One region of the Halomonas sp. DP1Y21-3 genome, then DNA from elsewhere that is predicted to be linked to it. Evidence: predicted binding sites of a transcription regulator. Region 1 holds the regulator's gene; each other region holds the start of a gene.

Region 1 (7,163 bases):
CACCTTTGGCGTAAGCGAGCTGGTGATCGGTCTGACCGTCGTCGCCATCGGCACCAGCCTGCCGGAACTCGCCGCCTGCGTGGCCAGCGCGCTGAAGCGCCACCACGATCTGGCCATCGGCAACGTCATCGGCTCCAACCTGTTCAATATGCTGGCGGTACTGCCGGTACCGGCGCTGCTGGCGCCGGGAGCCACCGATCCCGCAGCCGCCGGCCGCGACTTTCCGGTAATGCTTGGCCTGACGCTGCTGCTGGCGGCGCTGCTGCTGTGGCAACGCCGAGGGCGCCTGGGGCGCTGGATCGGCGCGCTGCTGGCCTGCACCTATGCGCTTTATCTGACCTGGCTCGGCCTTTCGGTCGCGGCAGGCCCCTTGTGACAACGGCAGTAAACGGCAACAATCATGGCCATGAGCAAACACCCCTCCTCGGCGCAGACGCCGACCCTGAGCGTCCGCGATATCGCACGACGCACCCTGGAGCTGGAACGTGACGCCATCGACGCCCTGATCGGGCGTCTCGACGGCGACTTCGACCGTGCCTGCCAACTGCTGCTGGCCTGCCGCGGCCGGGTGGTCGTCACCGGCATGGGCAAGTCGGGACATGTCGGCGGCAAGATCGCCGCCACCCTGGCCAGCACCGGCACGCCGGCCTTCTTTGTCCATCCCGGCGAAGCCAGTCATGGTGACCTGGGCATGATCACGCCCGGCGACGTCGTCCTGGCACTGTCCAACTCCGGCGAAACCGCCGAGGTCACTGCCCTGCTGCCGCTGCTCAAGCGCATGGGCATTCCACTGATCAGCATGACCGGCCGAGCACAGTCGACCCTGGCCCGCCACGCCGAAGCCCATCTATACGCAGGGGTCGAGCGCGAGGCCTGCCCACTGGACCTGGCCCCGACCTCTTCGACCACCGCAGCGCTGGCGCTGGGCGACGCCCTGGCGGTGGCGCTGCTCGAGACCCGCGGCTTCACCGCCGAGGATTTCGCCCTGTCCCACCCGGGCGGCAGCCTGGGCAAGCGACTGCTGTTGACCGTGGCCGACCTGATGCATACCGGCGACCGGCTGCCCTCGGTACCGTCGGGCTCGCCGCTGCGCGACGCCCTGCTCGAGATCACCCGTCAGGGACTCGGCTTTACCTGCGTGGTGTCCCCCGACGGCACCCTGGCCGGGGTCTATACCGACGGCGACCTGCGCCGTACCCTGGATCGCCATCAGGACTTCAGCTCGCTTACCGTGGATGACGTGATGACCACCCCCGGGCGACGCATCGGCCCCGCCACCCTGGCGGCGGAAGCCGTCAAGCTGATGGAGGAAGGCCGGATCACCGCCCTGGCGGTGGTCGATGACGAGCAGCGCCCAGTCGGTGCACTGCATATGCACGACCTGCTGGCCGCCGGTGTCATCTGAGCCTCATTTATCCCTTTACAAGGAACGCCGTCATGTCTCACGAGCTTCTCGCCTCCCTCGCGCCGGAACTGGTGGAGCGCCTGCGCCACATCAAGCTGCTGGCGCTGGACGTGGACGGCGTACTGACCGATGGTCGACTGCACTTCCACGCCGACGGCTCCGAGTTGAAGGCGTTCAACACCCTGGATGGCCACGGCCTCAAGCTGGCCAAGCGCGCCGGTATCCAGGTGGCCCTGATCACCGGGCGCAGCTCCCCCATGGTCACCCAGAGAGCCAGAGCACTCGGCATCGAGCACGTACAGCAAGGGGTCGAGCGCAAGCTGCCCGCCCTTGAATCGCTGTGCGATTCGCTTGGCCTGACCCTCGACCAGGTCGCCTACTGCGGCGATGACCTGCCCGACCTTCCCTGCATCCATCGCAGTGCGGTCGGCATCACCGTGCCAGGCGCCCCCTGCTATCTTCGTCAGCACGCCGACTGGGTCACCCAGGTTGCCGGCGGACATGGCGCGGTGCGCGAGATCACCGACACCCTGCTGATGGCCCAGGGCCGCCTCGACGATATCATCGACAGCTACCTGAGCAACGGACCGCTGACATGAAACTGAGCGCACTGCGTCCAGGCTTTCGCTTCTGGCTGGTCATCCTGCTGCTGGTACTCGGTGGCGGCCTGACGTTGCTCGACCCCCGCGAGAGCAACGTCCCCGACCTGGTACCCAATGACAAGGCCGGCGAGCCCGACTACTACCTGGTGGATGCCCGCCTGACCCGCTTCGATGCCCAGGGCACCCCCCACCAGCGCATCGATACGCCACGCCTTGTGCACACACCGCTCGACGACATCACCCGGGTGGACCAGCCGGACCTTGCGCTGATCGACGACAGCGGCCGAGAGTGGATCGCCGACGCCGACAACGGTGAACTGGGTCCGGACGGCAACCCCCTGACCCTGTCGGGCGACGCCCATCTCGAGGCCCCCGCGGAGCGTTGGCAGCTTGATACCGAGGTATTGGTCTACGACAGCGACAGTGGCCATGTCTGGAGCGAAACGCCAGCCGTCCTACGCCAACCCCCTCAACAGATGCAAGGGGAGCGCTTCGACGCCTGGATCCATGACAATACCGCTCGCCTGACCGACAATGTCACCGGTCATCATCCGCCAGAGCCTCAATAAGGAGCCCCTTCCATGATGCGTCCAAGTCCCGCCCTCCTGCTTGCCCTGGCCCTTGGCCTGGCCGCCGGCGCCACCGGCAGCAGTGTCCTGGCGCTGGAGAGTGATCGCAGCGCACCGATTCAGGTGGAGGCCGACCAGCTGGATCTCGATGATCGCGCCGGTACCGCGGTCTATACCGGCGACGTGCGCATTGTGCAAGGCAGCATGATCCTCACCGGCGAACGCGTCGAGATCCAGCGCAACGACCAGGGACAACTGTCACTGGCGACCGCGACCGGCTCACGTGCCTACCTCGAGCAGAAGCCATCCCCGGAAGAACCGGTGGTCAAGGGCTGGGGCCGCAAGGTGATCTACCACGTGGCCGAACGCCGCATGGAGCTGATCGACCAGGCTGAGCTGCACAAGGCCAATGACACCTTCGACGGTGCCTATCTGGAGTACTTCCTCGATCGCCGCGTGGTCCAGGCCCGCTCCAGCGCCCAGGGCGTCCAGGGCGAGCAGCGCATTCGCATGACCCTCGAGCCGGAAAGCCAAGGAAACTGATGAAGACTCTCCACGCTCGCCATCTGGCCAAGAGCTACAAGAAGCGTCGCGTCGTCCAGGACATCAGCCTGTCGATCGAGCAGGGCAGCATCGTCGGTCTGCTGGGCCCCAACGGGGCCGGCAAGACCACCTCCTTCTACATGATCGTCGGCCTGGTCAGAGCCGACGCCGGCAGCATCAGCATCGATGATCGGGACCTGAGCCGCGCGGCCATGCACCAGCGCGCGCTGGCCGGTATCGGCTACCTGCCTCAGGAGGCTTCGATCTTTCGCAAGCTGTCGGTGGCCGACAACATCATGGCGATCCTCGAGACCCGCAAGGACCTCGACCGCGAGGGCCGAGAAGCACGTCTCGAGCAACTCCTCGAGGACTTCCACGTCAGCCATATTCGCGACAACCCCGGCATGAGCCTGTCCGGCGGGGAGCGGCGCCGAGTCGAGATCGCTCGCGCCCTGGCCACCGAGCCGGCCTTTATCCTGCTCGATGAACCCTTCGCCGGGGTCGACCCGATCTCGGTGGGCGAGATCAAGTCCATCATTCGTCAACTCAAGGCCCGCGATATCGGCGTCCTGATCACCGATCACAACGTGCGCGAGACCCTCGATATCTGCGATCGTGCCTACATCGTCGGCGACGGCCAGATCATCGCCGAGGGCAGCGCCGAGTCCATCCTCGCCAACCAGCGCGTCAAGGAGGTCTACCTGGGCGAGAACTTCCGCCTCTAGACCGCAGGGCCGCCCGACAGTCGCAGTCGCATCAAGCGGCCGCAACACTTACCAGCATCAGCATCCAACCGCCGGCCCCGAAAGGGTCGGCCTCACCTTGCACACAGGGCCTCCCTCGAAAGAAGCACCTCCCCCCCTACCAAGTTGTTCCACATCGACCTTTCCACTCCCTCCCACAGGTCAAAAAACACCAACTTGGCAAGATGCTTGCATGTCTGATGACTCGTCGTTAGGGTAAAGCCTTTCGACAACACTGGTGGATCCCGACCCATGGCCCTCAAGGCGTCACTGCAGCTGCGCATCGGTACCCAGCTGACCATGACCCCGCAACTGCAACAGGCGATCGGCCTGCTGCAGCTTTCGACTCTGGACCTGCGCCAGGAGGTCCAGCAGGCGCTGGAGGCCAACCCCATGCTCGAACTCGAGGACGAGTTCGGCGAACAGCAGACCAGGGAAGCCGTGGAAGATGACTGGGCGGATCAGATTCCCTCGGAACTCAGTGTGGACAGCGACTGGTCCGACACCTACCAGGACCTGGGCACCACCCCCGCCGGCAGTGGCGAGGCGCCGGATTTCGAGCGCCAGGCAAGCTCCCAGTCACTGCACAGCCACCTGAGCTGGCAACTGGCGATGCTCGACGTCAACGACCAGGAGCGCCTGATCGCCGAGAGCCTGCTCGACGCGGTCAACGCCGACGGCTATCTCGAGCAGACACTGGATGACATCGCCCAGGGGCTCGAGCAAGACGGTCGTCGCCCCCCTCCCCTCGCCGAGGTGGAGGCGGTGCTGGTTCGGCTGCAACAGTTCGAACCGACCGGAGTGTTCGCCCGCGACCTGCGCGAGTGTTTGATGCTGCAACTGGATAGTCTGCCTCGCGATACCGTCCTGCTGCCCCAGGCCGGACGACTGGTAAGACAGTTTCTCGAGGCACTGGCCAGCGGCGACCGACGTCTGCTGAAGCGCCGGCTAGGACTCGATGACGACCAACTCGACAGCGTCATCGAGCTGATCCGGAGCCTCGACCCACGTCCCGGCAGCCAGTTCGGTGACAGCGATAACGACTACGTCATACCCGACCTGGTGGTACGCCACACCGAAGAGGGCTGGCGTGTTGAACTCAATCCGGATGCAATGCCCCGACTGCGCATCCAGCCCGACTATGCTGCGCTGATTCGGCGCGCGGACAAGAGCCAGGACAACCAGTTCCTCAAGGACCACCTGCAGGAGGCGCGCTGGCTGATCAAGAGTCTGTCCAGCCGCAACGACACCTTGCTGAAGGTCGGCCGGGAAATCATGGTGCGTCAGATCGACTTCCTCGAGCAGGGAGAAGCGGCCATGAAACCGTTGGTGCTGGCCGATATCGCAGACAAGGTGGAGATGCACGAGTCCACCATCTCCCGCGTGACCACCCAGAAGTTCGTGCACACGCCTCGCGGCGTGTTCGAGTTGAAGTATTTTTTCTCGAGCCAGGTCGGCCAGGATGGCGACGCCCATTCCAGTACCGCCATCCGCGCCATGATCAAATCGTTGATTCAAAAGGAACCTGCCCGCAAACCTCTGTCGGACAGCAAACTGGTGGAATTGCTGGCGGAAGACGGCGTCAATGTCGCCAGACGCACCGTGGCAAAGTACCGGGAAGCCATGAATATTCCGTCTTCCAGCGAGCGCAAGCGACTGCGCTGAGGCCTTGCGCTGCGGCGTCGCTAGCCTAGTTATCGGGAAAGCGCAAGCACTTGAAATTTCGCATGACATCTGCGTCTTTCTGCGTAGCGTCGAGGGGGTTTGCAGGATCGGAAAAAGGGTTACAATCAAGCCACCACCCGAAAGAGCAAGGAGCCTGTCATGCAAGTCAACATCACCGGCCACCACGTCGAATTGACCGATCCCCTGCGTGACTACGTACAAGAGAAGCTCACCCGTGTGGAGCGCCACTACGACAACATCACCAACGTCCAGGTGACCCTCTCGGTGGAAAAGGAACGCCAGCTGGCCGCCTGCACCCTTCACGCCGCCGGTGCCGACCTGCATGCCGAAGCGCAGGACGGCGACATGTATGCCGCTATCGACGCCCTTGCCGACAAGCTGGACCGCCAGTTGGTCAAGCACAAGGAAAAATCCCAAGCCCGCGCCCAAGGCGCCGGAATTCGCTGACTCTCATGACATTGGAAGCCATTCTCCCTCCCGAGCGCACATTGTTCGATGTCCCGGGAGGCAGCAAGAAGAGGGTGCTGGAGTTTTTCAGCACCTTCATTGCGCAGAACACCCCGAGCCTGGACAGCCAGGAGGTCTTCAGTCGGCTGATCGGACGTGAGCGCCTGGGCAGTACCGGCATCGGCAATGGCGTCGCCATTCCCCATGCCCGCAACCCCCACTGCAAGGCGCCCATCTCCGGCTTCCTCAAACTCGCGGAACCTGTCGACTTCGATGCCATCGATGGTGAGCCCGTCGATCTGGTGTTCGTGCTGCTGGTACCGGAAGAGGCCGACGACGCCCATCTCGCCCTGCTCGGCCAGGTCGCCGGCGTCATGAACGACGCCGACACACGTCACCGTCTGCGCCACGCCAGCTCCCAGCGCGAGCTTCACGAGCGCCTGCAGGAAGCCATCCGCCAACAGGCGCCGGGGGACGACACTCCCTCCTGATCGCGGCCTTGCCTAGGCCATCAGCAATGGACGCCTGCCCAAGGAGACAGGACATGCAGCTCGTGATCATCAGTGGTCGCTCCGGCTCGGGAAAGTCCGTGGCCCTTCAGGCCCTGGAGGACCTGGGGTTCTACGCCATCGACAACCTTCCCGCGACCTTGCTGGGCGCCCTGGTGGACGAGCTGGAAAACGGTCATTCCCGCCGTATCGCCGTCAGCGTCGACGCCCGCAACCTGCCTGAGGCGTTGGAACGCTTCCCCGCCCAGCTGGCGTCCCTCAAGCAGAGTCCGATCGACTGCCAGGTGGTCTACCTGACCAGTGATGCGCGAATTCTGCTCGAGCGCTATTCCCACACGCGGCGCCGTCACCCCCTGACCCGTGATAGCGACATGACCCTGGCGGAAGCCATCGAGTCCGAGCAGAAGGCCCTTTCGGGTATTCGAGACCTGGCCGATCTGGTCATCGACAGCTCTCGCCTGTCGGTGCACGAACTGCGTTCGCGCATCGCCGAACAGGTCGCCGACCACCGCAGCGGCCAGTTGAGCCTGACCGTGGAGTCCTTCGGCTTCAAGCGTGGCGTGCCGCCGGATGCAGACATCGTGTTCGATGCCCGCTGTCTGCCCAACCCCTACTGGGAACCATCGCTGCGTGATGCCAATGGCTGCGATCCCAGCGTC
Region 2 (7,163 bases), on a different contig from region 1:
CCTGCAGGTGGGTGATCAGATCATGGTCAGCCGCAAGCCTACCGGTACCCTGGTATGTGACGACCTGCTGCCTGGGCGCAATCTCTACATGCTGTCCACCGGCACCGGTCTGGCGCCCTTCCTCAGCCTGATCCAGGACCCCGAGGTCTACGAGCGCTTCGAAAAGGTAGTGCTGGTGCACGGCGTGCGCCACGTCAACGAGCTGGCCTACGCCGACTTCATCACCAAGGAGTTGCCGGCGCACGAGTACCTGGGCGAGGAGATCAGCGAGAAGCTGGTCTACTACCCCACCGTGACCCGTGAAGACTTCCACACCATGGGCCGCCTGACCGATCACATCCGCACCGGCAAGCTGACCGACGACAAGGGGCTTCCGCCCATCGATCCCAAGCAGGACCGGGCCATGATCTGCGGCAGCCCGGCCATGCTCGACGACACCAGTGCATTGCTCGACGAGCTTGGCTTCAATATTTCCCCGCGCATGGGCGAGCCCGGTGACTACGTCATCGAGCGTGCCTTCGTGGAGAAGTAAGACCCCACGACAGAACGCCGCAAACGACGACGCCGATGGCCACTTGCCATCGGCGTCGTCGTTGGTGCTGGCGGATTGAATCGCCTGGCCGGGGTGGCGGTGGTCAGTCGCCGAGAGCCTCGGCGATCTCGCGTTCGCCGTCCAGGAGCACCGTCTCGTGATTACGGATCTTTCGTTGCCCCAATAGATAGACCAGGGCCTGGGCCACGTTGGCTCGGGATATCTGGTTGTTGCCCCCGGTCTCGTCCAGCGACGTGGCCACGCGGCCGGTGGCGTCGTCGTCGGTGAGCCGGCCTGGCTTGACGATGACATGGTCCACCTTGCTGCTGCGCAGGTAGGCATCGGCAGCGAACTTGGCGGCCATGTAGGGCCTGAGCTTCTCCGGCGCTTGCAGCGGCTGCTCGGCACGCATGGCGCTGACCATCAGCATGCGATCCAGCCCCTGGCGGCTGGCCTCGTCCGCCACCCGCGTAGCGGCGTAGAGGTCGATCAACAGCGTCTTGTCGGGCCCGGTGTTCGGGCCGGAGCCGGCGGTGAACAGCACCTGATCGCAACCTTCGAAGGCGGAGGCGAAGTCGCCCTCCAGGTCGGCGACGACCGTCTCGATACCTTGTTGCTCGAACCAGTCGCGTTGCTCGGCGCTACGGATCATGGCGCGAATCGGATGTCCCTGGCGGTGGGCGATGGCGCAGACCTGGCGGCCGATCTGGCCGTTGGCACCTATCACGAGTGTGGTCATGTCGGCCTCCTTGTCGATACCTGGAAATAACCATGGCGTCGATGGGGAAGACTTTCAACGGGGGAGACTTTCAACGGGGGAGACTTTCAATGGGGAGGCGAATCGATGGCGACGCCGCCCGCAGGCCAGTACCCTGTGCGTCTTTCCCTCACCCACCCGCTCAGGAGCAGCGATGAATCCTCAGGACCTGGAACGCCTGGTTACCTTGCCGATGCCTTTCGGCAAGCATCAAGGCACCTTGATCGCCGATCTGCCCGGGCCTTACCTGGCGTGGTTTGCCCGGGTCGGGTTTCCCCCCGGAGAGATCGGACGCCTGCTGGCGCTGATGCACGAGATCGACCACAACGGCCTGAGCGACCTGCTGGAGCCGTTGCGACGCCGCGGCTGAGCGGCGCCACCTGGCGGGGAGAACCGGTCGCCGTCGTCAGACAGCGTCCTTGTCGGTCGAGGTCAGACAGCATCCTTGTCGGTCACGCCGGGTCGGATACGAATGACCTGTTCCAGCGGGGTGGCTGAAGACAGCTGCCATCGTCGGTCAGACAGCGTCCTTGTCGGTCTCGCCGGTACGGATGCGAATGACTTGCTCAAGGGGGGTGGCTAAAGACAGCTGCCATCGTCGGTCAGACAGCGTCCTTGTCGGTCTCGCCGGTACGGATACGAATGACCTGTTCCAGCGGGGTGACGAAGATCTTGCCATCACCGATCTTGCCGGTGTTGGCGACCTGGACGATGGCTTCGATGACCTGCTCGGTCATACCGTCGTCGACCGCCACCTCAAGCTTCACCTTGGGCAGAAAGTCGACCACGTACTCGGCTCCCCGGTACAGCTCGGTGTGGCCCTTCTGACGGCCAAAGCCCTTCACTTCAGTGACGGTGATGCCCTGAACACCGATCTCGGAGAGCGACTCGCGGACGTCGTCGAGCTTGAATGGCTTGATAATCGCGGTCACCAGTTTCATGGCGGGTTCCTCATCCTGTCCGTGTGGGGGCGGCGTCGGTCGTGCCTGGCGCCAACCCGTTGGCGGCGCGCCGTTGCGCCTGTCCTGACTAGTGTGACAAAGCATACCCCTGGCGAACAGCAATAAAAAAGGCCCCCGAAGGGGCCAGGAGGAGCACGCCAGCTCACTGGTGTCGCGGGTAAGCTCAGGCTTACTTCTTGGCGACGTTAAACTCGGGGTAGGCTTCGAGACCGCATTCGGCCAGGTCGACGCCTTCGTATTCTTCTTCTTCGCTGACACGCACACCCATGATTGCCTTGATGATCAGCCACACGACCAGGCTGGCGGTGAAGACCCAGGCGAAGATGCCGATGATGCCGAGCATCTGGGCGCCGAAGGTGGCGTCGGCGTTGTTCAGCGGGACCGCCAGGACACCCCAGATACCGGCCACACCGTGGGCGGAGATGGCACCGACCGGATCGTCCAGGCGCAGCTTGTCGAGGACCACGATGGCGACTACCACCAGGACACCGCCGACTGCACCGATCAGGGTGGCGCCGAGGGCCGTGGAGGACAGCGGGTCGGCGGTGATGGAGACCAGGCCAGCGATAGCGCCGTTCAGGGCCATGGTCAGGTCGGCCTTGCGGAACCAGATCTTGGCCAGGATCAGCGCGGCGAGGACACCCCCGGCGGCGGCAGCGTTGGTGTTCACCAGCACCTGGGCCATGTTGTTGGCGGAAGACACGTCGGAGAGCTTGAGCTCGGAGCCGCCGTTGAAGCCGAACCAGCCCAGCCACAGGACGAAGGTACCCAGGGTCGCCAGCGGCATGTTGGCACCGGGGATGGCGTAGATGGCGCCGTTCTTGCCGTACTTGCCCTTGCGCGGACCGAGCACCAGCACACCGGCCAGGGCTGCAGCGGCACCCGCCATGTGGACAATGCCGGAACCTGCGTAGTCGGAGAAGCCTGCTTCGGACAACCAGCCGCCGCCCCAGGTCCAGTAGCCGGAGACCGGGTAGATCACGGCGGTCATGACCACGGCGAAGGCCAGGAAGGCCCACAGCTTCATGCGCTCGGCGACAGCGCCGGAGACGATCGACATGGCGGTGGCCACGAACACGACCTGGAAGAAGAAGTCGGCGCGGGCCGAGTAGTAGGGTGCGTCTTCACCACCTGCGAGCACCGCATCGACGCTGTTTTCGGCGCCGATCAAGAAGCCGAAGTTGGGGATGAAGCCGCCGGCGTCGGAGGAGTACATCAGGGCGTAGCCCACCAGCAGATACATGGTGCAGGCGACCGCGAACAGCACGATGTTCTTGGTCAGAATCTCGGCGGTGTTCTTGGCCCGGACCAGGCCGGCCTCGAGCATGGCAAAACCGGCGGCCATCCACATGACCAGGGCGCCGCAGATAAGGAAGTAGAAGGTGTCCAGCGCGTAGCTGAGTTCACTGATATCGACCATGGAAGTGTCTCGCTATATTTTTATCGGAAGTCGGGTCAGGGGACGGGGATCAGACCGCGTCGGAGCCGCGCTCGCCGGTGCGAATGCGGATGACGTCTTCCAGCGGCGTGACGAACACCTTGCCGTCACCGATCTTGCCGCTGTTGGCCGCGTTGCAGATGGCTTCCAGCACGCTGTCCAGTCGGGCCTCGTCGATCGCAACCTCGACCTTCACCTTGGGCAGAAAGTCGACGACATACTCGGCGCCGCGGTATAGCTCGGTGTGGCCCTTCTGGCGGCCGAAGCCCTTGACCTCGGTCACTGTGATGCCCTGGACGCCGTTGTCGGCCAGCGCCTCGCGGACGTCGTCCAGCTTGAAGGGCTTGATGATGGCGGTGATCAGTTTCATGGCATGGCTCCCTACGTGCATAAGGTGGCGGCTTGTTTCCGCTCGGTGCATGGATATCTATGCATAGCGATATACGTGCCATAAATTTGGCAAAATCTTTGTTTACAATGGTTTGTGGTTGTTTTTGAAAGCGAGAGACGAAAAACACCCGCGAGTTTGCGGCACTGCATCAAAGTTAATGCACTGTTTTGGTGCTGGCGCGTATTGGTGGTGCGTCATTGGCGAGCATGCTGTGCCGGGCCGCGTGCTGCGTCGCGTGCCGGTTAGCCTGTTGGTATCAGGGAGTCGCCAATGCGCCGGGCGTCGCTGGGCAAGGGCCACGAAGCATGCGTTGGGCGCCCGGCTTGCGTATCCTGTCGGCAACGGAGTTCCCATCGACGTTTCAAGGAGAGCCATCATGGTCAGTCAGGATCGCATCAGCCGTTTGGCACAGCAGATCGGCGAGCGCTTGCAGGGCGCCTCCCAGGCCCCGGAAGACATCCAGAAGGGGGTCCAGCAGGTGGTGCGTGGCGCCTTCGATCGTCTCGAACTGGTGTCACGCGAGGATTTCGACATCCTCATGGACGTGTTGCAGCGCACCCGCTCCCGGGTCGAGGCGCTGGAAAAGCAGGTAGCGGCGCTGGAGAGCCTGGTCGAGGAACGTGCAGCGCCCGCTGGCGAAACGACCGCGGCGCCAGCCGTGGCCGAGGAAGCCGCCGAGGTACCGGTGCCGCCGGTGCCGGAACAGGGCAAGCAGGACGAGGCATCGAGCGGTTCAGCCGACAAGCCCTCCGCCTGAGGCTTCGGACGCAGAACGTCACAAGATATGCCGGCCCGCCCTGGCGGGGGGGTGGCATGCGGCGCCGGTGAGGTGGGCGTGCTCTACTGGTCATGAGCCTTCCGTCAGGCAGGGAGCCCATGACGCTTGCCATCATTGCCACCCGTGCGGGACTGGGGCTGGACGCCCCCGAGGTGCAGGTCGAGGTACACCTGGCCAACGGCCTGCCGGGCATGACCCTGGTCGGCCTGCCCGAGACCGCAGTGCGCGAAAGCCGCGAACGGGTGCGCAGCGCCCTTGCCACCTGCGGCCTCGACTACCCGCTACGTCGAATTACCCTGAATCTTGCTCCCGCCGATCTGCCCAAGGAGGGTGGACGCTTCGATTTGCCCATCGCGCTGGGTCTGCTGGTGGCTTCCGGTCAGTTGCCCGCCGCCGCACTGGAGGGTGTCGAGTGTGCCGGCGAACTGGCCCTCGATGGTCGGTTGCGGCCAGTAACCGGCATGCTGCCCTTCGCCATGGCCACCCGTCAGGCCGGGCGGCGCCTGATCCTGCCCGAGGCCAACGCCGATGAGGCGGCCCTAGTCAACGGCCTGGAGGTGCTGCCGGCGGCACACCTGCTCGACGTCGTCGCCCACCTGGCCGGGCGTATTCCCCTCGCTGCTCACCTACCCGCCGCACCGCCGCAAGACGGGCCTGCGGCGCTGGATCTGTGCGATGTGCGAGGCCAGTATCAGGCCCGGCGAGCGCTGGAGGTGGCGGCGGCGGGTGGGCACAACCTGCTGTTTGCCGGGCCGCCCGGCACCGGCAAGACGTTATTGGCCAGCCGACTGCCCGGGCTTCTGCCGCCGCTTGGCGATGACGAGGCGCTGGAGGTAGCGGCGATTCGCTCGGTGTGCGCGCTTCCTCTGTCCGATGGCTTTGGCCGTCGTCCGTTTCGCTCGCCTCACCACACCGCCAGCGCGGTCTCGCTGGTCGGTGGCGGCTCGCGTCCGCGGCCCGGCGAGATCTCGCTGGCCCATCGCGGCGTGCTGTTTCTCGACGAGTTGCCGGAGTTCAGTCGCCAGGTGCTGGAGGTATTGCGCGAGCCGCTGGAAAGCGGCGAGATCCATATCGCCAGGGCCAGCCACGAACGACGATTTCCCGCTCGTTTTCAACTCGTTGCAGCAATGAATCCTTGCCCCTGCGGCCATCTGGGTGATCCGCGTCAGGACTGTGTATGCACCGCGTCCCAGATCCAGCGCTATCAGGCGCGCCTGTCCGGCCCCCTGCTAGATCGCATCGACCTGCAGGTTGAGGTGCCGGCGCTGCCGGTGGAACAGTTGACGTCGCATCAGCCGGGGGAAAGCACCGAGATGGTGCGCCGACGCGTGATGGCGGCGCGTCAGCGTCAGCAGCAGAGGGGAGTGCTCAACGCCCAGCTCGCCGGGGCCGCGCTGGAGCGAGCCTGCGCCCTGGAGGTGGCCGAGCGCACCTGGCTGGCGCAGTCGCTTGAGCGCCTGCGGCTGTCTGCCCGGGCCTATCACCGGGTGCTGCGGGTGGCGCTGACCCTGGCCGACCTGGCCGGGCGCGAACGTCCGTGCCGCGATGACCTGATCGAGGCCATCGGCTATCGCCAGCTGGATCGGCTGTTGCGCAAGGGCTGACGGGCGCCGCACGGTCGTTCCATGCACCCGTTATCGCCAGGCATGGCCCCTGCCCGGGTCCAGGCTTGGCCCGAGAAGTCGACGAGCGCAGGCGCTTTTCAGGCAAGCCCTAGAGCGCGTCGGCGTCGAAGGCGCCGCTGATGACCGTGGACCACAGCGCGGCACCGTCGCCGGGGCGGCGCAGGCGGAGTTCGAAGCGGTAGGGCAAAAGCTCGCGGTCAGATAGCGTCAGGCGTGGGCCATCGGCGATCAGTCGGCTGTCGACCAGCCATTGATTGGTGTCGGCGGCAGGGGTATCACCGGGCTGCCAGTCCAGCACCTGGGGGCCGTCGTCGATCGCCAGCAGGCCACGGGTCAGGCTCTCCTGGACACGGCCGACGCCGAGCTCCAGCCTTTCGTCGACCTTGGGCGGGGACAGCAGCAGCACCTGATCGGCCAGGGTTTCCCCTGCCAGGGCTGGCGCCTCGGCGACCCGCTCGGCCGCCTGTTGGCCAAGGCCCAGCAGCGCCTGGCGCAGCGTCTCGGGGCGCTCGGGGGCGCTGGCACAGCCGGCCAGCCAGACCAGCAGCACCAGCGCCAGCCAGGGCAGCAGGGAGGCGTGGCTGCCGGCGCGGTGTACCGTCTGTCGGGTCAAGCATCTGGGCATTGAGATGACATCCTTTTCGGTAGAGGCCCTTCACTGAGCTGTTGTTCCAGAAATT
Region 3 (7,163 bases), on a different contig from region 1:
GATGACCATCTTCGTCACCGAGGATGGCGAGCACGCCATCGTCGGCAATCTGATCGACGCCGACGCCAACAATCTGTCGGAGGCGCCGCTGGAGCGCCTGGTGCGCGGCCCCCAGGACGAGACCACCTGGCAGAGCCTTGAGGACAGCGCCTGGATCGCCGACGGCTATCCCGACGCCGAGCGCATCGTCTATGTGTTCACCGATCCCAACTGCCCCTACTGCACCCGCCTGTGGCAGCAGAGCCGGCCCTTCGTCGAAAGCGGCCAGGTCCAGCTACGCCACGTGATGGTCGGTATCCTCGACCCCGAGAGTCCGCGCCAGGCGGTCACGATGCTGGCCGCCGATGACCCTCAGGCCGCCCTCCGCGCCCATGAGAGCGGCGATCCGATTGAGCCCATGCGCCAACTGCCCAGAGACCTGGAGCAGCGCCTGCAGAGCAACCACGAACTGTTTCGCAGCTTCGGCATGGTGGCGACCCCGGGCATCGTCTATCGCAACGATGGCAAGCTCGAGATGAGCCAAGGCCTGCCGAGCGAAGAACTGTTCCATACCATCATGGGGCCGGAGCCCAACTGACAGGGTTTATCAAGGCGCTGGCACCAGGCCCCGGGCGGGGCCTGGTGCCAGCGCGATTTAGGCTTTAAACGAAAAGTCGACGAGCGATGGTTAGACAAGGCAAAAATCGGTGAGAAAGCGCAGTTTACGTGGTGTAAATGAGCATTTTGACCTGATTTTTAACGCCGTATTACCGAGCGCAGACACTTTTCGTCAAAGCCTTAGACATCCCCCGCGTTATCGGCCTCTACCGCGCTATATAGCTGTTCGGGCAGGTCCGGCAAGGCCGCACGCACGCGGTTCCAGCTGGGGATAAAGGGCTTCTCCCTGGGGTTGTCGAGAAAGGCGTTACCGGCCTCGATCAGATTGGCGGCAAACAGCTCCACCGCCTGCTCCTCAGCATGACGGTCCAGGCTCAACCCGTTCATGGTGGCGTCGTGGTCGTAAGCCTCGATCAGGTCGAGGGCCAGGCGATAGTAGGTGGCCTTGAGGGTACGAAAGCCTTCCGACGAGAAACCCACACCCTGGGTGGCCAGCTTGCGATAGAGCGCCTTGGCAATATCCAGGCTCATGCGGTTGAGCCCGGTGGCCGCGTCATCGGCGGACACCGGTTGATGCTTGTGGTCGTAGACGTCGGCGATATCCACCTGACACAGCCGATTGGTGGAGTGGTCGCGGTGGACCTCGGACAGCACCCCGATCTCCAGCCCCCAGTCGGCGGGGATACGGATGTTGTCCAGCACCTCGGTACGCATCGAGAACTCCCCCGACAGCGGGTAGCGATAGCTGTCCAGGTAGTCCAGGTAAGGCAAGGGCCCGTGCATGATCTTCAGCGCCCGCAGCAGCGGGGTCACCATCAGCCGGGAGACCCGGCCGTTGAGCTTGCCCTCGGCGATACGCGGGTAGTAGCCCTTGCAGAAGGCGTAGTTGAAGCGTGGGTGGGCCACCGGATACATCAGCCGTGCCAGCAGGCCGCGGTCGTAGGTCAGGATATCGCAGTCATGCAGCCCCACCGCGGCGGTGCGCCCGGATGCCTGCACATAGCCCGCACAGAACCACACATTGCGGCCCTTGCCCGGCTGCTGTGGCGCCAGGCCTTCCTCGGCCAGCTGCGCGTCCAGCGCGCTCAGGCGCGGGCCGTCATTCCACAGGATGCGATGGTGCTGGGGCAGGCGCGAAAAGAACTCGCGTGCCCGCAGAAACTGGTCCCGGTCGGCACGATCGAGGCCGATCACGATCTCCGACAGATAGCTCGCCTGGGCCAGCGACTCGACGATGGCGTCCAGCGCCGGTCCTTCCAGCTCCGAGTACAATGACGGCAGGATCAGCCCGAGCGGGCGCTGGCGGCCGAAGCGCTCCAGATCCGCCTCCAGGTCTTCGACCTTGCGCCGGGTCAGGTTGTGAAAGTCGGTGATGATGCCGTTCTGGTGGAAATCGCTCATGCCTCACCCTCCTCGCCCAGCTTGTGATGATCCTTGTCGTCGGCGCCGCCGGCATCTACGCTGCCGGCCTCAGCGCTGCTGGCAGGCTCCGCCGCGTCCTGCTCTCCCCAGAAGTGCTCAACCCCCTCGGCCCAGCCCCTGGGGCCCAGCGCCTCGCTGCGATACAAGCGCGGCTGGCACGGGGACACGTCGAGGCCATGGCGGGCACGAATCACCACCGCCGCATCGGTGGCCTCGAGCATGGCGACATCGTTGGGGCCATCGCCCAGCGACAGGGTCTCGGGGCGTCGGCCCTTGAGCGCCTCGAAGCGGGCGCACAGCCATTGCACCGCCTGGCCCTTGTCGGTGTCGCCGAGCACGTGCCAGAAGCGCCCGCCCCTCGTCATGCGCAGGCCGTCACTGGCCAGGCCCTCGCGAAAGCGCTGCAGCAGCGCTTCGTCGTCTTCCCACAACAGCGGCTCGCTGCCCTCGCGCAGGCGTGCCAGGCGAGCCTCCTGTTCATCCAGACCGGTGAAGGCCACCACGTCCTCCAGCGCCATCTCGCTCATGGTCAGAAAGCGCGCGGACAGCCGCTCACGCCAGATCGCCACCCGCCGGCGAATCAGCCCGATATCCACCCCGAGGGTGCGGATCACCAGGCCATCCGGGCCCGGCTGTCCCTCACGTCGGGCGTGACACCAGCTGGGGGGCAGCGCAATCACCGCGCCGTTCTCGGCGATAAAGGGGCGATCGGCGAGGCCGAGCTGCTGGCGCAGGCCGAGCAGTTCACTGCGGGTCTTGCTGGTCACCGGGATCACCGCGACGCCGGCCTCACGCAGGGCATCGAGCCAGGGCTCGGCGGGCTTCCAGCCGTAGTCATGGTGGTCGAGCAGCGAGCCATCCAGGTCGGTGAACAGCAGTCTGGGCCCGTCGAAGGCACCGATTCGGGGAGTCGTGCTGGCGTGCATGGTGGGACCTTCGCATCAAAAGGGTTCACCGAGATACAAAGCAAGGGCTGCGCCAGCGCTGACAAGAGCAACGGGAAAACAAGCAGATGAAGGGAATGTAGACGTCAGCGCAACGAGGCCCCGTCAGGTCCGGGGCGGGCGCGGCAGTGTCCGGTGCAGGATAAGGCACCACAATGGTGCATTGACTGCCGACGCCCCGCTGCGAGCACACAGCCCCAAGACGACGACACCCCCGAGAGCGGGGCTCTCGGGGGTGTCATTGGTGGCCTGAGCGGCGGGTCACCCCGCCGGGCACTCAGCCGGGCCCTCAGCCATAGACCGGCAGACGGGCGCAGACCTCTTCCACCTTGGCCTTGACCTCGGCCTCGATGGCCTCGGTGGACTCGCCCTTGGCCATGACGTCGAGGATGTCGCAGATCCAGCCAGCCAGATTACCGCACTCGCTCTCGCCGAAACCACGGGTGGTGACCGCCGGGGTGCCGATACGCAGGCCAGAAGTCACGAAGGGGCTCTGCGGATCACCGGGCACGGCGTTCTTGTTGACGGTGATGTGGGCACGACCCAGGGCGGCGTCCGCGTCCTTGCCGGTCAGGCCCTGCTTGATCAGCGACAGCAGGAAGAGGTGATCCTCGGTGCCGCCGGAGACCACGTCGTAGCCACGCTCGATAAATACCTTGGCCATGGTCTGGGCGTTCTTGACCACCTGCTGCTGGTAGGTCTTGAACTCGGGCGCCATGGCCTCCTTGAAGCAGATCGCCTTGGCCGCGATGACGTGCTCGAGCGGGCCGCCCTGGCCACCGGGGAAGACCGCAGACTGCAGCTTCTTCTCGATGTCGGCGTCGTTCTCGGCGGACAGGATCAGGCCACCACGCGGACCGCGCAGGGTCTTGTGGGTGGTGGTGGTGACCACATGGGCGTGGGGCAGCGGATTCGGATAGACACCGGCGGCAACCAGGCCGGCCACGTGGGCCATGTCCACCAGCAGGAAGGCACCCACCTCGTCGGCGATCTCGCGGAAGCGTGCCCAATCGATGACCTGGGAGTAGGCGGAGAAACCGGCGATGATCATCTTCGGCTGGTGCTCGCGGGCCAGGCGGGCCACCTCGTCGTAGTCGATGCGGCCGGACTCGTCGATGCCGTACTGCACGGCATTGTAGTGCTTGCCAGAGAAGTTCGGGCGGGCGCCGTGGGTCAGGTGACCGCCGGCGTCGAGGCTCATGCCCAGCACGGTGTCACCGGGCTTGACCAGGGCCTGGAAGACCGCGCCGTTGGCCTGGGAGCCGGAGTGCGGCTGGACGTTGGCGTAGCTCGCGCCAAACAGCTCCTTGGCATAGTCGATGGCCAGCTGCTCGACCACGTCGACGTACTCGCAGCCACCGTAGTAACGCTTGCCGGGATAGCCTTCCGCGTACTTGTTGGTCAGCTGGCTACCCTGGGCTTCCATCACCCGGGGGCTGGCGTAGTTTTCGGAGGCAATCAGCTCGATGTGAGCCTCCTGACGGGCGACTTCCTTCTGCATCGCATCGAACAGGGCATCATCGAAACCGGCAATCTGCATATCACGGCTGAACATCGGCGGCATAACCTCGCAGCGGGGGATTCAAGGGGCAATCGCGAAAAGCGGGCCGCCATCATAGCGCAGCCCATGACCGCTTTCACATGAAAGACCGTCATGGGCTGCTGCATGATTTCTCATCTTGGCTTCAGTCAGACTGAAGCGTGGCCCACCGGGCGCTCTTTTCCAGGCTCAGCCCGAAACGCCGGCGAGCGCCACGACCCTTCGGCCAAGCCCTAGTCCATCGTGACTTCCATGGACAGAGCCTGGGGCAGCCCCAGCGGGTCCTGGGCCAGCTTCTGGAGCTGTCGGCTGGGTGGCAGGCTGAGGTCGATCGACATCTCGCTGGCCTCGCCGGCCATCATCTGCACCAGCCCCGTGAGCACCGCGCCGATCTGCGGTCCCATCATGATGCCGAAGCCTTCGGACTGGGTCCTGAGCTGTTCGAGCAGGGCGTCTTCGGACACCCCCTGGGTCGCTGCCACCACCGGTGCGATACGCCCGAACACGCCCAGATCGCTGAGACTGAGCGAGACGTCGCCGCCCTGGGTGTCCAGCTCGGTCCAGTCCTCGAGGCCGGCAAAGTAGGCCGCAGGGTCCTGGCCCTTGGGCAGGTTTACCGGCAGGTCACTGTCGAAGCCGAGGCGGAAGGCATCGGCTGCGGTCATCTCGAAACGGCTGGCCACCTGGCCATTGGCACCGCTGGCCTCCCAGGTACCGTCCATGTCGGCGTCCAGGGTGAGCTGTCCGGAGCCATCGGTCAGCACGTTGCTGACCAGGCGTAGCTGGGTGCGCTCGTCCACCGGCGCCAGCTCGATCATCCTGGCCAGATCCACCGTCAGGTTGTCCATGCGCCCGCTGTACTCGCCGTCGTTCATGTCGCCGTCGGCCACCAGATGCTCAAGGCTTGCCACCAGGCGATCGGTGGCGATCTCCAGGTCCTCGAGCTCGAGGGCGTCCACCGTGGGCGCGTCGCTCGCAAGCCCCTTGAGGCCGGTCAGACTGAGTGACGGCAGCGAGAAGGTTCCGGCCCCGAGCTCCTCGAAGTTGTCGCTGGAGCCGCTCATCCCGGTCAGCGTCAGGCTGCCGATGGCATCGGCGCTGACGTCGCTGGCGCCCAGGCTCTGGATCTCGATGCGTCCGGGATAGTCGCCCCAGGGAAGGTCAGCCCCCACCTTGCCCTGGCGCTGATCCATCACCAGTCCTTCCAGGCTAATCCCGGCCAGCGGGTTGTCTTCATCCCAGGGCAGATCACGCAGATCGAGCACAGGCTGGCCGGGCTCCTCGAACACCAGCCGCTCAAGCAGCATGCTGGCGCCCCGGTCGACCAGCTCGATGTCCTCGAGCACCACTTCTTCCGGTGCGTCGTAGTCGCCCTCGACCAGGTAGCGCGCGATGGTCAGGCGTTCGCCGTTGTCGCCGGTCAGGGTCAGGTTCTCGGCGCTGGTGGTGCTGCCGAGCAGCTCATCGGATACCTCGCCGATCTCGAGGGTACCTTCACGCTCCAGGGCCGCACGCAGGTCAGCCTCGAGACGTTCGGCGTCGGCCTGGGCGACGCTCGCCCCCAGAGAAAGCAGCGCCACGAAAGGGACGGCGTGGCGGGAAGACAGACGGCACTTCATGAACTTTCACCTCCGGTGTGAAAATAGAACCTGGCAAACACCAACGATCTTTGCCGATACGGCTGTTGTGTCAGCCTTCACTGTAGCGCCTGAACGAATCCGTCGACAGGCCTTCAGCAGTGTTAACAGGACATCGTTCACTCAATCCAGCGGCAGGCGCGCCGACAACCGCCGACTCACCTCCTCGATCACCGCCAGGCGCGCCCGACGCTTGTCGTTGGCGTCGATCAGCACCCACTCGCCGCCAGGGGCATGAGTTTCCGCGAACATCTCGTCGATGGCCTGCTGGTAGTCGTCCCAGCGCTCGCGGTTGCGCCAATCCTCGTCGGTGAGCTTGTGCCGCTTGTGAGGGGTCTCGGCCCTGGCTTCGAAACGCTCGAGCTGCTCGTCCTTGTCGATGGCCAGGAACAGCTTGACCAGCACGGTGCCGTGCTCGAGCAGGCGCGCCTCGAACTGGCGAATCTCTTCAAAGCCGCGTCGCCAGTCCCGCTCATCGGCGAGGCCTTCGACCCGTTCCACCAGCACCCGGCCATACCAGGAGCGGTCGAAGATCGCCACCCGGCCATCGCGGGGCAGACGATGCCAGAAGCGCCACTGCCACGGGTGCAGGCGCTCCTCCTCGGTGGGCGCAGCGATCTGATGCACACGGTACTGACGTGCATCCATCGCCGAGGTCAGGCGATGGATGCCGCCGCCCTTGCCGGCAGCGTCATGGCCCTCGAACACCACCACCAGTGGCACTCCCTGGCGCGCGGCACTGCGCGCCAGCTGGGCCAGCCTGGCCTGGGCGTCGGCCAGGCGCTCGCTGTAGTCGCGCTTCTTGAGTCGTGGGGGCGGGTCGCCATGCTCGAGGGCGTCGAGCCGAGGGGGAGCGATGGCATTCAGTGGGGGAGTCTCGGGGCGCTCGAGGGCCGGGACAGGGCTTGCCATGACCTTCTCGAGGACTTCGGCCACCTGGGGCAGCAGGTCGTTGCCGGGGCTCGCGTCGAGCTCGATCCAGGGACTGTGGCGACAGTGGGTGCGCGCACGCAGGTCGCGGGC
Region 4 (7,163 bases), on a different contig from region 1:
CCGCGCCAGCACCTTCATGGTTTCCTGGCGCGACTGCAGCGCTTCCTCGCGGGAAATTCGCAACAGCCGATCCCGTGGTTCCATCTCCAGCAGCAGCTCGTCAGGCGACAGCGGCGTCACGGTGTAGTCCACCGTCAAGGGGTCTCCACCGGCGAGGACCAGCCGCGCCTCCCGTTGGGTATAGGGATGCTGTCCATCCCGGGCCCGTATCAGCACCTCGGCGATATCATCCTCGCCGCTGAGCCAGTCGCTCAGCGCCACGCCGGCAACCCGACTGGCGCTGACCGCCAGCAAGGTCTCCGCCGCCGGGTTCATCCAGGTCGGTCGCAGCTCGCCGTCGAGCAGCATGACCGCAGTTGTGAGGTGTTCGATGATGCCAGGCGTCATGGGTCCATCCTGATGGGGCAAAGCGCCCACTCGATAGAGGCCGCCACGGCGCCAAGCCGGCATTCCATGGTGGCGGTCCAGGTCTCGGCCTCGAGCAGGCGTCAGACAACAACATTCAAAGCAAGAAGCGGGCCAGCCTTGGTGCCAGTGGCACACTCCCGCCGCGCAGGCGCCAGGACGGTGCTTTTGTCGAGGAGGCGGGTCACCGTCGGCGCACCTACGCACCATTTTAGTGCACCAACCTGGTGCAGGGCAGTCTCGCCTGGATCACTGTCCGCACAAGGCCCGCAGATCGCGGGTCAAGGCGGCGCAGGACGAAGGGGGTTGGCGGGAAGCAGGCGGCTGGCGCGCTGTACGTGAATGACGATATCGGCACTGCGTTGACGCACCTCTCCCGACGGGGCCAGCACCACCAGGCCCAGGCGATGCTCGCCACGCTCCAGATTGGTGAGCCACAGTGGGCCGATGCCGGTGACGCTGGTGGCGAGCACACCGTCGACCTCCAGGCCGAGGCGATCCCCCGTCGCCGGAGGCGGGCTGATCGCGGCCAGCACCTTCAATCTTCCCCCGGCCCCCGTGGGCAACACGCTGCCATCCGCCGGAGAGTCGATGGCCAGGACATCGTGGGGCTGGAAGATATCGGCGTCGCTATCCGGGCCTGGTACTGAAGGCGCCGTCGGCCTGGAGGGCGCCGCCACATCCAGCGCAGGGGCGCTGGACAACGACGGCGGTGCCAGCTCGCGGGCGCCGGCCGAGGGGGTATCGCTGTAGCGCACGACGCCGTCGGGACCGACACTGCGATAGATGGTGCTCGCCGGCACGGTTTCTGCCACCGGCAACGCCAGCCCGGATGCTGCCAGCAAGGCAATGGCCATCAGTGATGGTCGACTCGGCGACGAGGGAGCGCTCTCGCCCCTCTCCCGGCCTGCCCTGCGCGTCCACCGCTGCATCATCGTGATTGCCCTCGCCGACCTTCCCCTGACGAGGATGACGGCAGCCACGACCCGCGCCAAGGGGATCCCTTGCCCAGGCGCAAGGCCCGCGCAAAAAAAATCGGCCCCGCGATCATCGCGGGGCCGACGGAACGCACGAGGCGCTATGCCGATCAGCAGCTGTAGTACATGTCGAACTCGATCGGGTGGGTCGCCATGCGCAGACGCTCGACATCCTCGTTCTTGAGCTCGATGTAAGCGTCGATCATGTCGTCGGTGAAGACGCCACCTTCGGTCAGGAAGCTGCGGTCCTCGTCGAGGGCTGCCAGCGCCTGGTCGAGGCTCTCGGCCACGGTCGGGATGGCCTTGCCTTCTTCCGGCGGCAGGTCATAGAGGTTCTTGTCCATGGCGTCGCCGGGGTGGATCTTGTTCTTGATGCCGTCGATACCGGCCATCAGCATCGCCGCGAAGCACAGGTAGGGGTTGGCGGTCGGGTCGGGGAAACGCGCCTCGACACGCTTGCCCTTCGGGCTTGCGGTGTACGGGATACGGATGGAAGCAGAACGGTTACGGGCGCTGTAGGCCAGCATTACCGGCGCTTCGAAGCCCGGCACCAGACGCTTGTAGGAGTTGGTAGAAGCGTTGGTGAAGGCGTTCAGGGCGCGGGCGTGCTTGATGATACCGCCGATGTAGAACAGTGCCATTTCAGACAGACCGGCGTACTCGTCACCGGCAAACTGGTTCTGGCCGTCCTTCCAGAATGACTGGTGGACGTGCATGCCGCTGCCGTTGTCGCCGACCAGCGGCTTGGGCATGAAGGTGGCGGTCTTGCCGTAGGCGTGAGCCACATTGTGGATCACGTACTTCATTTCCTGAACTTCGTCGGCCTTCTTGACCAGGGTGTTGAAGGCAACACCGATCTCGTTCTGGCCGGCGTTGGACACCTCGTGGTGGTGCACCTCGACCTTCTGGCCGATGGCCTCGAGGGTGTTGCACATGGCACCGCGCATGTCATGGAAGCTGTCCACCGGCGGAACCGGGAAGTAGCCGCCCTTGACCCGCGGACGGTGACCGAGGTTGCCACCTTCGACGGCGCGGTCGGTGGACCAGGCACCCTCTTCGGAGCTGATCTTGTACATGGCGCCTTCGATATCGGCCTTCCAGTGCACCTCGTCGAAGATGAAGAACTCGGGCTCGGGGCCGAAGAAGGCGGTGTCGCCCAGGCCAGAGGACTGCAGGTAGGCCTCGGCGCGCTTGGCGATGGAGCGCGGGTCACGCTCGTAGCCCTGCATGGTGGCCGGCTCGATGATGTCGCAACGCAGGATCAGGGTCGCGTCTTCGGTGAAGGGGTCGAGGAAGCCGGTGCCGTCCTCCGGACGCAGGATCATGTCGGACTCGTTGATGCCCTTCCAGCCGTTGATGGAGGAACCATCGAACATCTGGCCATTCTCGAAGAACTCTTCGTCGACCTCGGCGGCCGGAATGGTGACGTGCTGCTCTTTACCGCGGGTATCGGTGAAGCGCAGGTCAACCCACTTCACATCATGTTCGTTGATCAGGGCGAGGGTCTTGTCTGACATGTGGTCCTCCAGAGTGGAACTTGTCTCGTGACTCGAGCGTTGCGCAACGGCGCCAATCCCATGTCACCGGTTTGAAACGGGGGATGATCCAGGGAACAAAAGGGGTACCGGGATCCTTTGTAGCACGCTCCCGGGACACTGCCCATGGCAACGTGCGCGACACGATGACACTGCCAACCACAATGCAGATTGCGTGCCAGCATTGCACCAGCATCGACCAAAAAAATCTCAACCCATTGTTTCAAATCTTTTTTATCCAAACAGACCCTTTGCGCCAGCTTAGGGCACAAAGGCCCACCGTCTACAGGAGTCGCCGCCTAATGCACCGCAATAGTGCAACAAAGGCTGCGATGCACCACTTTGGACCTTTGTGACAGGATCTATAAACTCTGCCGGGCCGATCGTGAGGTGTCAGTGGGCGCTGGAACCTTTCGCAACGCAAAGATACACTTTATTACGTTCGACTCCGACCGCCTCTCCTGCCGGCCGGCGTCACCCTCCTCGGAGTGTCGTCGTGAAAATCAGCTTGATCATAGATGTCCGACTTACCGGCAAGGAACTGCCTCGCCGGCTCGCGGAAGCACGCCAGCAGGTCGCCCTCTTCCAGGGAAGAGGCGAGATCCTCGTCATCGACGATGGCGATATGGCGCCACCACTACTGGGCGAACCGGGCGAACACGCCGTCGTCGGCTATCGCCAGGTGCGCAGCCGGCCCGCGCCCATGGGGCGGCGCCTCAACCTGGCCGCCTCCCACAGCAATGGACGCATGCTCGGCTTCTGCCTCGGCCCTCTGGACACCCACTGGGTCGAGCGAATGATGGCAGCCGCCTGCGATGATTCGCGCCCGGTGGTGCGTCCTGCTCGCCCCTGTCCACTATCGCTGCTCAGCCTGCTGCGACGTACACCGACCCGGGCCCTGGGCGTCGAACGTACCTGGTTCGATCGACTGGGAGGCTTCGACCCGTCGCTGGACTTGAGCGCGGTGGAGGACCTCGCCACTCGCCTCAAGGCCTGTCGCGCCAAGATGGTCGTGCAGCGCGCCTGAGCGTCAGATCGTCCTTTCTGTCGATTTCGCCTACTTTTTTCGCCTCGCAGGTGCTTGATAGTTCAGCATCTTGAGGATCGATGCCGAGATTGGCGCCAACAAGGCTGGTCGTTGTCATCGCCCAGGCCCTATAATGCTGCCCCACTTTTTCCAGCAGGATCCCGTCGTGATCGAGAATCTTCGCAACATCGCCATCATCGCTCACGTCGACCACGGCAAAACCACCCTGGTCGACAAGCTGTTGAGTCAGTCTGGCACTCTGGACCGCAAGGCCGAGGGTCAGGAGCGCATCATGGACTCCAATGACCAGGAGAAGGAACGCGGTATCACCATCCTGGCGAAGAACACGGCGATCCGCTGGAATTCCCCCGAGGGACAGGACTACCACATCAACATCGTCGACACCCCTGGACACGCCGACTTCGGCGGCGAGGTCGAGCGCGTGATGTCGATGGTGGACTCGGTACTGCTGCTGGTCGACGCCGTCGACGGCCCCATGCCGCAGACCCGCTTCGTCACCCAGAAGGCCTTCGATCAGGGCCTCAAGCCGATCGTGGTGGTCAACAAGATCGATCGCCCCGGCGCACGCCCGGACTGGGTCATCGACCAGATCTTCGATCTGTTCGACAACCTCGGCGCCAGCGACGAGCAGCTCGACTTTCCGATCATCTACTGCTCCGCCCTCAACGGCATCGCCGGTCCCGAGCCTGACCAGCTGTCCGACGACATGACGCCGATGTTCCAGTCCATCGTCGACATCGTCGAGCCGCCCAAGGTGGAACTCGACGGCCCGCTGCAGATGCAGATCTCGGCACTCGACTACTCCAGCTACGTCGGCGTCATTGGCCTTGGCCGCATCACCCGCGGCGCCATCTCGCCCAACCAGCAGGTGGTGGTCATCAACAAGGAAGGCCAGACCCGCAAGGGCAAGGTCGGCCAGGTCATGACCCACCTGGGTCTCGAGCGGGTACAGACCGAGCAGGCCACCGCCGGGGACATCGTCTGCATCACCGGCATCGACGACCTGGCGATCTCCGACACCATCTGTGATCCGGCCGCCGTCGAGGCACTGCCGGCACTGACCGTCGACGAGCCCACCGTGTCCATGACCTTCCAGGTCAACGACTCTCCGTTTGCCGGCAAGGACGGCAAGTTCGTCACCAGCCGCAACATTCGCGATCGTCTCGACCAGGAGCTGATCCACAACGTGGCGCTGCGTGTCGAGCAGGGCGAGTCCCCGGAGAAGTTCATCGTCTCCGGCCGCGGCGAGCTGCACCTGTCGGTGCTGATCGAGAGCATGCGTCGTGAAGGCTTCGAGCTGGCCGTGGGTCGTCCCGAGGTCATCATCCGCGAGATCGACGGTGAGAAGCAGGAGCCCTACGAAGAAGTCATCATCGACTGCGAAGAGCAGCACCAGGGCGCCATCATGGAAGAGCTCGGCTACCGCAAGGGCGAGCTCAAGAACATGAACCCGGACGGCAAGGGCCGGGTCCGCCTGGACTTCATCATCCCGGCGCGCGGCCTGATCGGCTTCCGTGGTCAGTTCCTGACCCTGACCTCCGGTACCGGCATCCTGACCAGCCGCTTCGACCACTACGGCCCGCTCAAGCCCGACGCTTCCATCGAGCGTCGCAACGGCGTGCTGGTGTCGATGGTTCCGGGCAAGGCCCTGGCCTACGCCCTGTACGCCCTGCAGGAGCGCGGCAAGCTGATCATCGACCACGGCACCGAGGTCTACGAAGGCATGCTGGTCGGCATCAACAACCGCGCCAACGACATGGTGGTCAACCCCACCAAGGGCAAGAAGCTCGACAACATGCGCGCCTCCGGCAACGACGAGAACATCGTGCTGACCCCGCCGGTGCGCTTCACTCTGGAACAGGCCATCGAGTTCCTCGATGACGACGAGCTGGTCGAGATCACCCCGAACCATATCCGTCTGCGCAAGAAGTTCCTGACCGAGAACGAGCGCAAGCGCGCCACCAAGAAGTAAGCGCTGCGTTTTCTCGCTTCATCGATGCCCGCCTCCTGGCGGGCATCGTTGTTTTCGGCCTCTCTAGCGATGCCCGGCTCTTCATGACGGGCATCGTCGTTTTGCGGAATAGACAATATCGATGCCCGGCTGTTCATGGCGGGCATCATCGTTTTGCGGCAATGCTCATATAGACAATATCGATGCCCGGCGCCCGATGGCGGCCAGTGTCGTCTGCAAGTGGAGAAATCAGTATTTGGGGTGAGGACGGCACCCTGGCCGGACTGAACTATCCTTTGGTGACCACCCAGCAAGGAGGCTCACCATGGCCGCCCGACGCTTCATCGCCTTACTGTCCCTGCTGCCAGCATTTGCCCTGGCCTCGCCATCCACCGATGACACCCTGCTCGCCAATGCCGAGCAGGAGCGCTCGGCCTTTCTCGAGACCCTGGAGTCGCTGGTCAATCTCGACTCCGGTACCGGCGATGTCGACGACCTCGCTCGCGTCGAGGCGCTATTGCAGGAACGTCTCGTCGAACTCGGCTTCGAGGTCGAACAGCACCCGGCCGAGGCCTTCGGCGGCAACACGCTGGTGGCTCGACACCAGGGCAGCGGCGACGCCGATCTCATGCTGATGATCCACTACGACACCGTCTTTTCCTCAGGCACTGTGGCAAAGCGCCCCTTTTCCAGCGACGCCTCCAGGGCCTATGGCCCCGGCGTCGGCGATGCCAAGGGCGGCATCGCGGTCATCCTGCATAGCCTGGGCCTGCTCGCTGACCTCGGGCTCTCGCCCTGGGGAACTTTGACCGTGGTGTTCAACCCCGACGAGGAAAAAGGCTCCTTTGGATCCCGTGAGCTGATCGCCGAACTGGCCAGCGAACAGGACGCGGTCCTGTCCTTCGAGCCCACCCTGGGCAAGCCCGGCGAGTCAGCGGTCACCACCGTGACCAAGGGCATCAACTACGCCTTTCTCGAGGTCGAGGGACGTGCGTCCCACGCCGGCGGCGCCCCCGAGGAAGGCCGCAATGCGGTGATGGAGCTGGCCCACCAGTTGCTCCAGCTCGATGACCTTGGCGACAGCGACAAGGGCACCACCCTCAACTGGACCATTGTCGAGGGTGGCACCAAGCGCAATATCATCCCGGACTCGGCCAGGGCCGAAGGGGACATGCGCTACTTCGATCATACCGAGTACGAGCGCGTCATGGCCGAAGCCCAGTCGATTATTGCCGAGCAGCGAGTCA

The links. Region 1 encodes sigma-54, which starts transcription at its own class of promoters, with help from an activator protein. Its sites were predicted from a motif close to TGGCACNNNNNTTGCTNT; they were not measured.
Region 2: KUV74_RS09715 (P-II family nitrogen regulator) is a predicted target of sigma-54. The motif match lies at 4,123-4,140, and genes of this name have one in related genera.
Region 3: KUV74_RS02590 (HAD-IIB family hydrolase) is a predicted target of sigma-54. The motif match lies at 2,983-3,000, and genes of this name have one in related genera.
Region 4: glnA (glutamate--ammonia ligase) is a predicted target of sigma-54. The motif match lies at 3,081-3,098, and genes of this name have one in related genera.

Annotation. Positions count from the first base shown of each region.
Region 1 covers NZ_JAHVJM010000006.1:145,319-152,481, reverse strand. The annotation lists gene KUV74_RS17260 (calcium/sodium antiporter) at 1-376, shown strand, start outside; gene KUV74_RS17255 (KpsF/GutQ family sugar-phosphate isomerase) at 407-1,405, shown strand; gene KUV74_RS17250 (KdsC family phosphatase) at 1,438-2,004, shown strand; gene lptC (LPS export ABC transporter periplasmic protein LptC) at 2,001-2,576, shown strand; gene lptA (lipopolysaccharide transport periplasmic protein LptA) at 2,589-3,119, shown strand; gene lptB (LPS export ABC transporter ATP-binding protein) at 3,119-3,844, shown strand; gene KUV74_RS17230 (RNA polymerase factor sigma-54) at 4,115-5,527, shown strand; gene hpf (ribosome hibernation-promoting factor, HPF/YfiA family) at 5,687-5,995, shown strand; gene ptsN (PTS IIA-like nitrogen regulatory protein PtsN) at 6,001-6,486, shown strand; gene rapZ (RNase adapter RapZ) at 6,540-7,163, shown strand, end outside.
Region 2 covers NZ_JAHVJM010000003.1:224,968-232,130, reverse strand. The annotation lists gene KUV74_RS09740 (ferredoxin--NADP reductase) at 1-532, shown strand, start outside; gene KUV74_RS09735 (SDR family oxidoreductase) at 636-1,271, opposite strand; gene KUV74_RS09730 (DUF3820 family protein) at 1,444-1,659, shown strand; gene glnK (P-II family nitrogen regulator) at 1,892-2,230, opposite strand; gene KUV74_RS09720 (ammonium transporter) at 2,421-3,671, opposite strand; gene KUV74_RS09715 (P-II family nitrogen regulator) at 3,721-4,059, opposite strand; gene KUV74_RS09710 (accessory factor UbiK family protein) at 4,457-4,837, shown strand; gene KUV74_RS09705 (YifB family Mg chelatase-like AAA ATPase) at 4,957-6,462, shown strand; gene KUV74_RS09700 (hypothetical protein) at 6,572-7,108, opposite strand; gene KUV74_RS09695 (alpha/beta hydrolase) at 7,093-7,163, opposite strand, start outside.
Region 3 covers NZ_JAHVJM010000001.1:613,542-620,704, forward strand. The annotation lists gene dsbG (thiol:disulfide interchange protein DsbG) at 1-577, shown strand, start outside; gene KUV74_RS02585 (glycosyl transferase) at 778-1,998, opposite strand; gene KUV74_RS02590 (HAD-IIB family hydrolase) at 1,995-2,945, opposite strand; gene glyA (serine hydroxymethyltransferase) at 3,253-4,518, opposite strand; gene KUV74_RS02600 (hypothetical protein) at 4,737-6,122, opposite strand; gene KUV74_RS02605 (polyphosphate kinase) at 6,264-7,163, opposite strand, start outside.
Region 4 covers NZ_JAHVJM010000003.1:716,216-723,378, reverse strand. The annotation lists gene glnL (nitrogen regulation protein NR(II)) at 1-387, opposite strand, end outside; gene KUV74_RS11890 (DUF4124 domain-containing protein) at 687-1,262, opposite strand; gene glnA (glutamate--ammonia ligase) at 1,493-2,899, opposite strand; gene KUV74_RS11880 (glycosyltransferase family 2 protein) at 3,414-3,944, shown strand; gene typA (translational GTPase TypA) at 4,111-5,937, shown strand; gene KUV74_RS11870 (glutamate carboxypeptidase) at 6,242-7,163, shown strand, end outside.